2 regions of the Paraburkholderia sp. A3BS-1L genome follow, and region 1 is predicted to be linked to the other one. Evidence: riboswitches for the same ligand, from Rfam matches in the RefSeq annotation. Region 1 holds a riboswitch; the other holds the start of a gene.
What was found. A riboswitch is a leader RNA that binds a small molecule or an ion and turns the genes downstream of it on or off. The one in region 1 is predicted to bind cobalamin.
Positions count from the first base shown of each region.

Region 2: another riboswitch for cobalamin. It lies ahead of P5W99_RS28620 (TonB-dependent receptor domain-containing protein); the one in region 1 lies ahead of cobG (precorrin-3B synthase).

Region 1 is NZ_CP120443.1:839,067-844,150, forward strand. Features, by position in the region: gene cobJ (precorrin-3B C(17)-methyltransferase) at 1-789, opposite strand, end outside; gene P5W99_RS18935 (precorrin-2 C(20)-methyltransferase) at 777-1,508, opposite strand; gene P5W99_RS18940 (precorrin-8X methylmutase) at 1,508-2,134, opposite strand; gene cobG (precorrin-3B synthase) at 2,127-3,524, opposite strand; cobalamin riboswitch at 3,659-3,836, opposite strand; gene cbiE (precorrin-6y C5,15-methyltransferase (decarboxylating) subunit CbiE) at 3,911-5,084, shown strand, end outside.
Region 2 is NZ_CP120444.1:771,227-776,310, forward strand. Features, by position in the region: gene ubiM (5-demethoxyubiquinol-8 5-hydroxylase UbiM) at 1-1,143, shown strand, start outside; gene P5W99_RS28615 (ribonucleotide-diphosphate reductase subunit beta) at 1,147-2,181, shown strand; cobalamin riboswitch at 2,278-2,472, shown strand; gene P5W99_RS28620 (TonB-dependent receptor domain-containing protein) at 2,782-4,683, shown strand; gene P5W99_RS28625 (H-NS histone family protein) at 4,941-5,084, opposite strand, start outside.

The DNA.
Region 1 (5,084 bases):
CGACGGGTCTACCATCCGTGAAGCAGGCGCCAGCAGGACCGCGAGCGCATCGGGCGCAAGCCCGTGCGCCGACATGGCTGCGGCAATGGCTGCCGCGCTGCCCGCTTGCGCGTCTGCGGCCGCTTCCGTTTCCGGCACGCAAGCCACCACGCTGCGCGGATGGATGACGAGTTCGCCGCGCCTGCTTTCTGTCGCGCGTGGCGTGACCCGGATGGTGAGCGGGGCGCGCTCGTCCTTGGGGATCGGCGCGTCGTCCAGCCACGGCGCAACCCCCTCGATACGCACGCATTCGCCAGCAAGCAGATCGGACACGAAATGCTTGCCCTGATCGAGATCGGCGAGCACATAGCCATCCGGCGGATTGAGCAGACAGGTGCCGAATCGCAATTCGCCGCTCGTCGTGATGGCAGGTGCGACGTCCAGCGCCTGCGCGATCTTGCGGGCCAGCGTGTTGACACCCGCCAGTCCGCCGAGCAGGGGTACGACCGCACTGCCGTCCTCGGCCACGGCCAGCACAGGCGGCTCGGTGCCCTTGTTGTCGAGCATCGGCGCGAGGCAGCGGATGACGATGCCGGCCGCACAGAGCGCGATGATCGGCACGCCTTGTGCGTAGAGCGTCTGTAGATGTGCGCCGAGTTGGGGGAAGGCGACATCGGCTTCGCCTTCGACTCGCGGCAGCAGCCCGTGGATCGACGCGCCGGGGCACGCCTCCTTGATGCGTCGTGCCACAGGCAATGCGCTGCGCCCGAGCACGACGAGCACGGGCGGCGTGGTGTTCATCCCTGCCATTTCTGCCCCGGCACAACGAGTAGCGAGAAGTACGGCGAAGCCATCGGGTCGACAAGTGCCAGCGGCACGATACGCTGGTTCGGCATCGTGGCGCGTTCGACGTACAGCGCGCGGCTCGCGAGCCCCAGTTCATCGAGCACGCCGCGGACTTTGGCGAAGTTGCGGCCGAGCTTCATGATCACGGCGGCGTCGGTTTGCGCGAGCTTGCTGCGCAGTTCGTCCTCGGACATGACGCCCGAGAGGATGGCGAGGCTCTGGTTGCGATAGACGAGCGGCGTGCCGAGCACCGCGGTTCCGCCCAGCATCGAGCAGACGCCCGGCACGACTTCGACGCGAAACTTGCCGGCCAGCCGGTCGTGCAGGTACATATAAGAGCCGTAGAAGAACGGATCGCCTTCGCATACGACGGCTACGTCGCGGCCCGCATCCAGGTGCTCGCCGATCACGGCTGCCGCCGTATCGTAGAAGTCGGCGATGATCGTCTCGTACGACAACGGCGGCTCGAGTGCCTCGGTTGTGACCGGGTAGACGAGCGGCAGCCGGATTTGCACGCCGTCGAGGTGCGATTCGACGATGCTGAACGCGTTGCCTTTCTTGCCCTTGGCCACGAAGTAGGCGACGACCGGCGCCGCCTTGAGCAGACGGAGTGCCTTGAGCGTCAGCAGTTCCGGATCGCCGGGCCCGACGCCGATGCCAAAGAGTTGCCCACGGTGATTCATCATTCGATTTCCGATGCCAGTGCGTTGACGGCGGCGGCGGCCATGGCGCTGCCGCCGCGCCGGCCTTCGACGATCACGTAGGGGACGCCGCGGCTGTCGGCGGCGAGCGCGGCCTTCGATTCCGCCGCACCGACGAATCCCACGGGAAATCCGAGGATCAGTGCAGGGCGCGGTGCGCCGGCGTCGAGCATGTCGAGCAGGTGGAACAGCGCGGTGGGTGCGTTGCCGATTGCGACGACGCTGCCTTCGAGCTTTGAGCGCCAGAGCTCGAGCGCCGCCGCCGAGCGCGTGTTGCCGATCGTGCGCGCGAGTTCCGGCACGGCCGGGTCGCCGAGCGTGCACAACACCTCATTGGAAGCGGGCAGACGCGCGCGCGTGACGCCTTGCGCAACCATGCGTGCATCGCAGAGGATCGGCGCGCCGCCGGCAAGCGCGTCGCGGCCGGCTGCGCCCGCGCCATCGGAGAAACGCAATGCATCGACGATATCGACCATCCCGCACGCGTGAATCACGCGAACGGCGAGTTTTTCGAGGTCGGGCGGGATGCGGGACAGGTCGGTTTCGGCGCGTATCGTGGCGAACGACTGGCGGTAGATGGTTTGTCCGTCGCGAACGTAGTCAGTCATCAAGTGTGCTCCGGGCGGCAGCGCCTAGCAGTCGGGCTGCCGCTTCGATGGTCAGATTTGTGCCGATGCGCACGCCAAAGCGTCCGGCGGCATCGGACGTGGCCAGGGGCACGCAGGCCGGCGACGGCTCCTGGCGATAGAGGTCGTAACGACCCGGTTCGACGGCCAGCAGCGTGTACGGCGCACAGTGCGCCGCCGCACACGAACGCGGGCAGCCGCTCAGATGGGCTGCGACGCCATCGGGCAGCCGTTGCGCGAGATCGAGCGCGTCGCGCTTGGTATCGGCGAGCCCTTTCGCGCAGCCTGTCGAGCCGGCGCATGCGATGAGCCGCGCGAGCGGCGCCCGAGCATCGAGCAGGAATCCGGGCGACGCGAGGCGCTGTTTGGCATCCTCGATAGCCGGGGCTGGCACATCGGGTATCAGCACGCTTTGCCATGGCGTCAACCTGAACGTGCCGTTGCCGTGGTCCTGGGCAAGCCGCGAGAGTGCGCGCAGACCCTGCGTATCGATACGGCCCAGCGGCGGCTGGCCGCCGACATGCGACAGGCGGGCATCGCGTTGCCGCCAGGCGCCGAATCGGCGGCCAGGGTTGGCGGGGGCGCGACGCCATGCGCAAACCGTGGAATCGCATCGCAGTTCGATGGCAGCGCGGGCGGCGGCGCGTGTCACGAGATCTGCGCCAGACAGCCGGCGGAGAAGGTCGCGCATGCGGTTTTCGTCGGGCGCGGCGACGTCGAGAAACGTGTGCAGCAGCGCCATGATCATGGTGGGGAGATCGCGCGCGCGAACCGCGGCCAGTGCGGGGTTTGCCGCACTGTCTTGCCACGCAGGCGGCTGCCCCGCAAGACCGATGGCGAACCACGGGTTGTCATCGGCTTTCGCTTCCATTGCAGCGAACCAGAGATCATGGGGATGATCGAGCGCGGCGAGACGCTCGCCGCCGTCGAGCAGCACGCAAAATTTGGGGGACAGCGCAGCAAGACGTGGCTCGCTTTGCAGCAGGAGAAGGATCTCCCGGGCGAGCGGTTGCGTGTCGCACAAGGCGTGTTCGTCGATGCCGGCGCTTGGGCTCAGCAGCAGATTGCGCACGTCGTCGGCTGCCGTTGCCTGCGATGCGGCCTGCGATGCGGCCTGCAATGGGGGCAAGGTCAGCGCGCACGGAACATGCGGCCCGAGGCCCGCATCGCGCAGTCGCCGGCTCAGTTCGGCTTCGTGACCCGATTTCACGCCGCGCAATTGCAGATTGGCGCGATTCGTCAGCTCGACGATTCCCGATGCATGCGCCCCGGCTGCATCGGCGATGGCGAGCGCCTGCGCCGCGTGCAGCACGCCGCCGGGCAGCTTGACGCGACACAGCCCGCCGTCGCGCGCAGCGACGATGCGCGACAACGCAGGGCAGGCCGATGGCCGTAACGAAGGCTGTGAAACGTGGCTCAAGGTTCAACGAAGTTGGCGTCGTACGACTGCCACGTTGTCTCGACAGGGAGAGAACGCGCACCGGTACACCCCGCCCGGTGATGGCTTGCACGATCGATGGGCCGGCAGGTCTCCTGGCTCGCAGGTCGTCGTCCACACCGGCCTTCCCGGTTCTCCAGTGGCACCCTGGGGGTGTGGACTCGCTGCTTACAGTTGCGGGGGCAGCCACAGCTTCAACTGTGTTCCCTTGAAGCCCCGAAGGGCACCGGCAAAGCGGGTATTATGCCTTTTTTCAGGAAGGCCTCGAAGCGCACAGGCGGTTGGCCAGTCACGGGTAGCGGATGACGAACGGGAGTGTGATGGGTTGCTGGCTGACGATTGTGGGTATCGGCGAGGACGGTTTCGCGGGGTTGGGGCGTGCGGCCCGGCGAGCGTTGCTGGATGCCGGCGTTGTCATCGGCGGTGAACGGCATCTGGCCATGCTGCCCGCGCGGATTCGCGCGCGTCGGCAAGCGTGGCCGAAACCGTTCGATATCGGCAGCATCGAGTCGCATCGCGGTACGCCGGTCTGCGTGCTGGCAAGCGGCGATCCGATGATGTTCGGCGTGGGGGCCACGCTCGCGCGTGTGATCCCGCCTGATCAGATGCGCGTGATTTCCGGCCCGTCTTCGTTATCGCTCGCGGCGGCGCGCCTTGGCTGGCCGTTGCAGGATGTCGAGACGGTGTCTCTTGTGAACCGGCCCATCGCTGTGCTGAACGCGCATTTGCGTGAGGGCGCACGCGTGCTGGTGCTGAGCCGGGACGGCGCAACGCCGTCTGCGATCGCCGGACTGCTGAACGAACGCGGATTCGGCGCGACCGAGATGGCGGTCTTCGAAAATCTCGCTGGACCGCGCGAGAAGCGCCTGCATTTGCGCGCAGACGCCTGGCAGGACACGTCGATCGGTGCGCTGAACATCGTGGCGCTAACCTGTCACGCTTGCCATACGCCTGGGGGGCCCGTTGGGCACGGGGGCCGGTCGTTGCCGCTGACGCATGGTCTGCCGGACGATGCTTTCCGGCACGACGGCCAGTTGACCAAGCGCGATGTGCGCGCGATCACGCTTGCGCGGCTTGCTCCGCTTCCTGGTGCGTTGCTGTGGGATGTTGGGGCAGGGTGCGGCTCGATCGGCATCGAATGGATGCGCGCGCATCCGGCGTGCCGTGCCGTCGCGATCGAGTCGGATGCGCGCAGGCAGGCTTTCATTTCGCACAACCGCGACGCGCTCGGTGTGCCGGATCTGCAACTGGTGGCGGGCCGGGCGCCCGATGCGCTGGCAGGACTGCCTGCTCCAGATGCGGTGTTCATCGGCGGTGGCGTGACCGTGCCGGGAGTGATCGATGCGTGCTGGGCGGCGCTGCGCGATGGCGGCCGGCTGGTGGCCAATGCGGTCACGCTTCAGGGCGAGGCGGTGCTGATCGACTGGCGTAACCGCCATGGCGGCACCCTGACGCGCATTGCGTTGAGCGAGGCCCAGCCGCTCGGCGGTTTCG
Region 2 (5,084 bases), on a different replicon from region 1:
CTCGCTGGAACAGGCCTGAAAATCGTGATCGTCGATCAGCAGAGTGAGGATGAACTTCGCAATCCAGACTTTGACGGACGTGAAATCGCGCTCACGCATAAATCAGTGGGCATGCTGAAACAGCTTGGACTATGGGAGCGCATCGAGAGCCAGTCGAAGTCGCGTCTGCTCGACGCACGCGTTTTCAACGGCAAGTCTTCGTACGCACTCGAGATCGGGCGCGACCTGAGCCCGCACGACGAACTCGGCTGGCTGGTCGCCAATCACCAGATTCGCAAGGCCGCCTTCGAAGCGGTGCAATGCGCGAAGGAAGACGGCGCGGACATCGACGTCCGCACGTCCCAACGCGTGGTCGGCGTCAAGTCCGACGACCACTGCGCCACCGTGCAGCTCGAGGGCGGGGCATCGATCGAAACGCGCCTGATCGTGGCGGCGGACAGCCGGTTTTCGTCCACGAGGCGGATGATGGGCATCTCCGCGCGGATGCGCGACTTCGGCAAGACGATGCTGGTGTGTGGCATGACGCACGAAAAGCCGCATCATCATGCCGCGTGGGAATGGTTCGGGTATGGCCAGACGCTCGCGTTGCTGCCCATGAATCCGCACCCGGCGTCCGGCGCGTTCCAGTCTTCCGTGGTGCTCACGCTCACGGGCCGCGAAATCGAGCGGCTCAAACACGCGGACGCGCGCACCTTCGCCGACGAAATCGAGCGCCGCTTCGACCACCGCCTCGGCAAGATGGAACTGGTCACGACGCGACACGCGTATCCGCTGGTCGCGGTTTATCCGGAGCATTTCGTGGCGCGACGCTTCGCGGCGGTGGGCGATGCAGCGGTGGGCATGCATCCGGTCACGGCGCACGGCTTCAACCTTGGCTTGTCGGGCGTCGGCACGCTCGCCGGCTCGATTCGCGAAGCCTGCCTCGCCGGGCGCGACTACGCGTCCGATGCGCTGTTGCGGCGCTACGAGCACAAGCATCGTCTGGCAACGCGCCCACTCTATCTGATCACCGGCATGATCGCGTCGATCTACACGCGGGATCATCTGCCTGCACGCCTGGCGCGCGATGTCCTGTTGCGCGCGGGCGATCATCTGCGTCCCTTCAAGCGAGGCGTGGCCGCTTACCTGGCGGGGGGGCTCTGAGCCATGACCAGCAACGGCAAAACCCATGCGCAGCAGCAAGCCACGCGCGCCGAAGACAAGCGCGTCGTCAACGGCCGCGGAGATATCAATCAGCTCGCGCCGTTTCGCTATCCGTGGGCGTGGGAGTGCTTTCTGAGCGCGAACCGCAATCACTGGACGCCGCTCGAAATTTCCATGAGCGACGACGTGCACGATTACCAGCAGCGCCTGACCGAAACGGAACGACACGTTTTCGAAAACGTGCTCGCCTACCTCACCACGTCGGACATTCTGGCGATGCGCAATATCGGGCTCGCGGTAATGGAAAAGATGACCGCGCCCGAATTGCAAATCTATCAGGCTCGCCAGGTCTACGAAGAAGCGTTGCATACCTGGACTTACCAGCACTGCATCGAAACGCTCGGGCTTGACCAACAGGAAATCTATAACCGCTATCGCGTCGTGCCCGAAATTCACGCCAAGATCGCGCTCGCGAACCAGCGGCTCGAACGCATTCTGGCGCCCGGCCTCGACCTCTCGAACCGCGACACGCTGCACGAATTCGCGCTCGCCTACCTGTTTTTCGCGGCCGTGTTCGAGGGCTGCTGGTTCTACAACGGCTTTACGCCGGTATTCGCGCTCCAGCGGCGCGGGTTGATGAAGGCGACCGCGCAGCAGTTCCAGTACATCATGCGCGACGAGGTGCTGCATTGCGGCTTTGGCATCCGCGTCATCCGGCAGCTACTGGAAGAGGAGAACCTGCAACTCGATCCGCGCGCCGTGCAACGGATCTGGGAAGAAGCCGATGCGGCGGAAACGGCTTATGCGGGCTATATCCTGCGCGAGCCGATTCTGGGTTACTCGGCCGATTTGCATTGCGCACAGTTCCGCTACATCGCGAACCGTCGCGCGGGTCAGTTGGGGATGCCCGCGCCGTTTCCCGGTGCCGAAAACGTGCTGCCCTGGCTCGACGAGCAGGCCAATTTGCGCAAGGAGAAGAATTTCTTCGAAACTCGCGTGACCGAGTATCAGACGGGCGGCGCGCTGGACTGGAATTAGGCCTCGGGGCTGAATCGCCGTGCCCTTGGGCCCGCGCCCAAGGGCGTTTTCACAACGCCCGATGCATATCGGGTTGACGCCCGCCACGCGCGGCCATTACCCTTGCGCCCTGATGGTTCCCGGCGACGGGATCAAAAGGGAACGCAGTGGGGCCGCCCGACCCCGAGTCTGCGGCTGCCCCCGCAACTGTGAGCGGCAAGTCCATGCCAAACGCGCCACTGGGAAACCGGGAAGGCCGGCAAGGGGCGTCGACCCGCGAGCCAGGAGACCTGCCATCGACCGAGGTCCAAGCAGCCGCACGGGGCGGGGTGTCCCGATGCGCAAGCACCGCCCGTGCGCGGTCGCCCGTTGCAAGGACAGCCCGACCTCAGGATCAGTTGCATGTCCACCACGATTGAAACGGCTTCCGCCCAGGAAGCCCGTTGCCGCTGCATTGACGAACGCTTTGGCCAGCGCACAAGCTACATTCCGCCGGCTCCCGGCGGCTCCGGACAAGACCGCCGGCCGAAACTCCGCCATCTCGCCGCCGCGTGCGCCATGAGCGTTTATGCATGGCACAGCGCTGCCGCTGCCGCGCCCGTGACGCCCGTACCGCCCACGATGCCCGCGACGCAGCCGCCGGCCGCCGCCGCATCCGCCGAATCCGCCGAATCCGCCGAATCCGCCGCCTCGGACAACGACACCACGCTGTCGAACATCCTCGTGGTCGGCGACACCCAGCATCTGCCGCAATCGTTCGACCAGCGCTACGCGAGCACGCAGGTGCTCACGCGCGAAGACCTCGACCGCCTCTCGCCCGCCGACCCGAGCATCACGCAGGCGCTCGCCACGCTGCCGGGCGTGACCGTGTCGCAAAGCGGCGGGCCGGGCTCGCTGGCTTCGGTGAGCATTCGCGGCTCGTCGCCCGAGCAGGTGGCCGTGTTCATCGACGGGATCCGCATTGGCTCCGTGACCACGGGCATGCCCGAATGGGCCGACCTGCCGACCGATGCGTTCGACCGCGTCGAGGTGATCTCGGGCCCCGCTGCCGCCTCGTTCGGCGCGGACGCCGTGGGCGGCGTCGTGCAACTCTTCACGCGCCACGCGTCGAATCAGCCGAACCGGACCACGGTGTCGTTCGGCGGCGGGTCCAACAAGACCTTCGACACGATGCTGAGCACCTCGGGCACCGTGCCCTCGAGCGGACCGCTCGCGGCGCTCGAAGGCCTCACGTATTCACTGGGGCTGCACGACTACAACACCGCGGGCATCGACGCGACCCGGCCCTGGGCCTACGGTCACGAGGACGGCCGCAATCCGTATCACGCCCAGGACGTGAATGGGCGGCTTGGCTATGCGCACGACAACTGGTCGATTTCCACATTTGCGCTGTATCACCAGTCCGATCTGTCCTATGACAACGCGGGCGGCAACGACCGGCAGCGCGACCATCAACTCACGACCGGCGCGGCGTTTCACCTCGACATCACGCCGTTCACGCAATTCGACCAGTCGGTGGGCTACGCGACCGATCGCCAGTTCATCTACTCGAACGATCCCGCGATACCGACCGATCAATTCGACTCGACGCGCTTCTCCACGTCGACTTCGATCACGCATCAGGAGCGTGGGCACACGCTGTTCGGGCAGCCGCTTTCAGGCGAAACCAAGCTCGCCTACGACTTCTCGCGCGAACTGGCGTACTTGCCCGTCGAGGTGCCCAGCGGCTTGCCGGCGCGCAACGACTCCGCAGTCTCTTTGCACCAGTCGGCAACGCTCGGCGACGTGACGCTGTTCCTCGCCGGACGCCACGAGATCGTCCAGGGGCAGGCCGTCAATACGGGCAACGCCGCGCTCTCGTGGGCGATCACGCCGGTCTACACAGCGCGCGTTTCCTATGGCAATGCGTTCCGGCTGCCGACCTTCAACGATCTGTACTATCCGGGCTACGCGAACCCCAACCTCCAGCCAGAACGCAGCGACACGATCGAAGCGGCGCTCGATGCCAACACGTCGTACGGCACCTTCACGGCCGCCGTGTACGACACGCGCGTGCACGACCTCATCACCTACGATTCGCAGACCTTTCTGCCCGTAAACGTCGGGCGTGCGCACATTCAGGGGCTCGACCTCTCGTACAAGGGCACGCTCGGGGCGTCCACACCCGTGAGTCTGGCGATCGGCATTCTGAATCCGCAGGACGTGACCGACCAGACCTGGCTCAATCGCCGCCCGCGCCAAACCGTGAGCCTGAGCGTCGACCATACGTGGGACGAATTCAACCTCCACGCGCTCAGCACCGGCGTGTCATTGCTTTACGGCGGCTCGACCTTCGACGATCAGTTCAATACGCTGTATTTGCCGTCGTACACGACGGTGAGCCTGCGTGCTTCGTATAAGGTGAATGCGCACCTGTTGCTGTCCGCGTCGATCTCGAATCTGTTCAACCGGCAGTACATGACCACGTACGGCTATAACAGCCTCGGCCGGACCGCGTTCGGCAAACTCACCTATACATTCTGATTGCGCGCCGCACCGATTACACCTTCCTTTCAGAAATTGCCGCGCGCAAATGGTAATGACGCAAATGCTGGCCGAAATAATCGGGCCCAGCATTGCGGAAATTGTTAATTGAGGATGATGGAAAAAAGATGCCGCCAGTCGATCTGCGGCGACACCGGTAGCCTGTGTTGCGCTGTCCCGTTCGGGAATGGCGCGACACCGGCTACGGTCAGGTGAGTTATCGAACAGCTTGATCCAGCCGTTCGATCAGAGAAGGATCAGGCTGCAGTTGCGGGCGCTGCGGCGGCCGGCGCGGATGCGCGTGTCTTTCTTGCAGGCATCTTGCGCGTTGCTGCAGCTTTCTTTGCGGGAGCAGCTTTCTTGCGCCCAGGCCTGCCAGCCGCTGCTTTTTTAACGGCGGT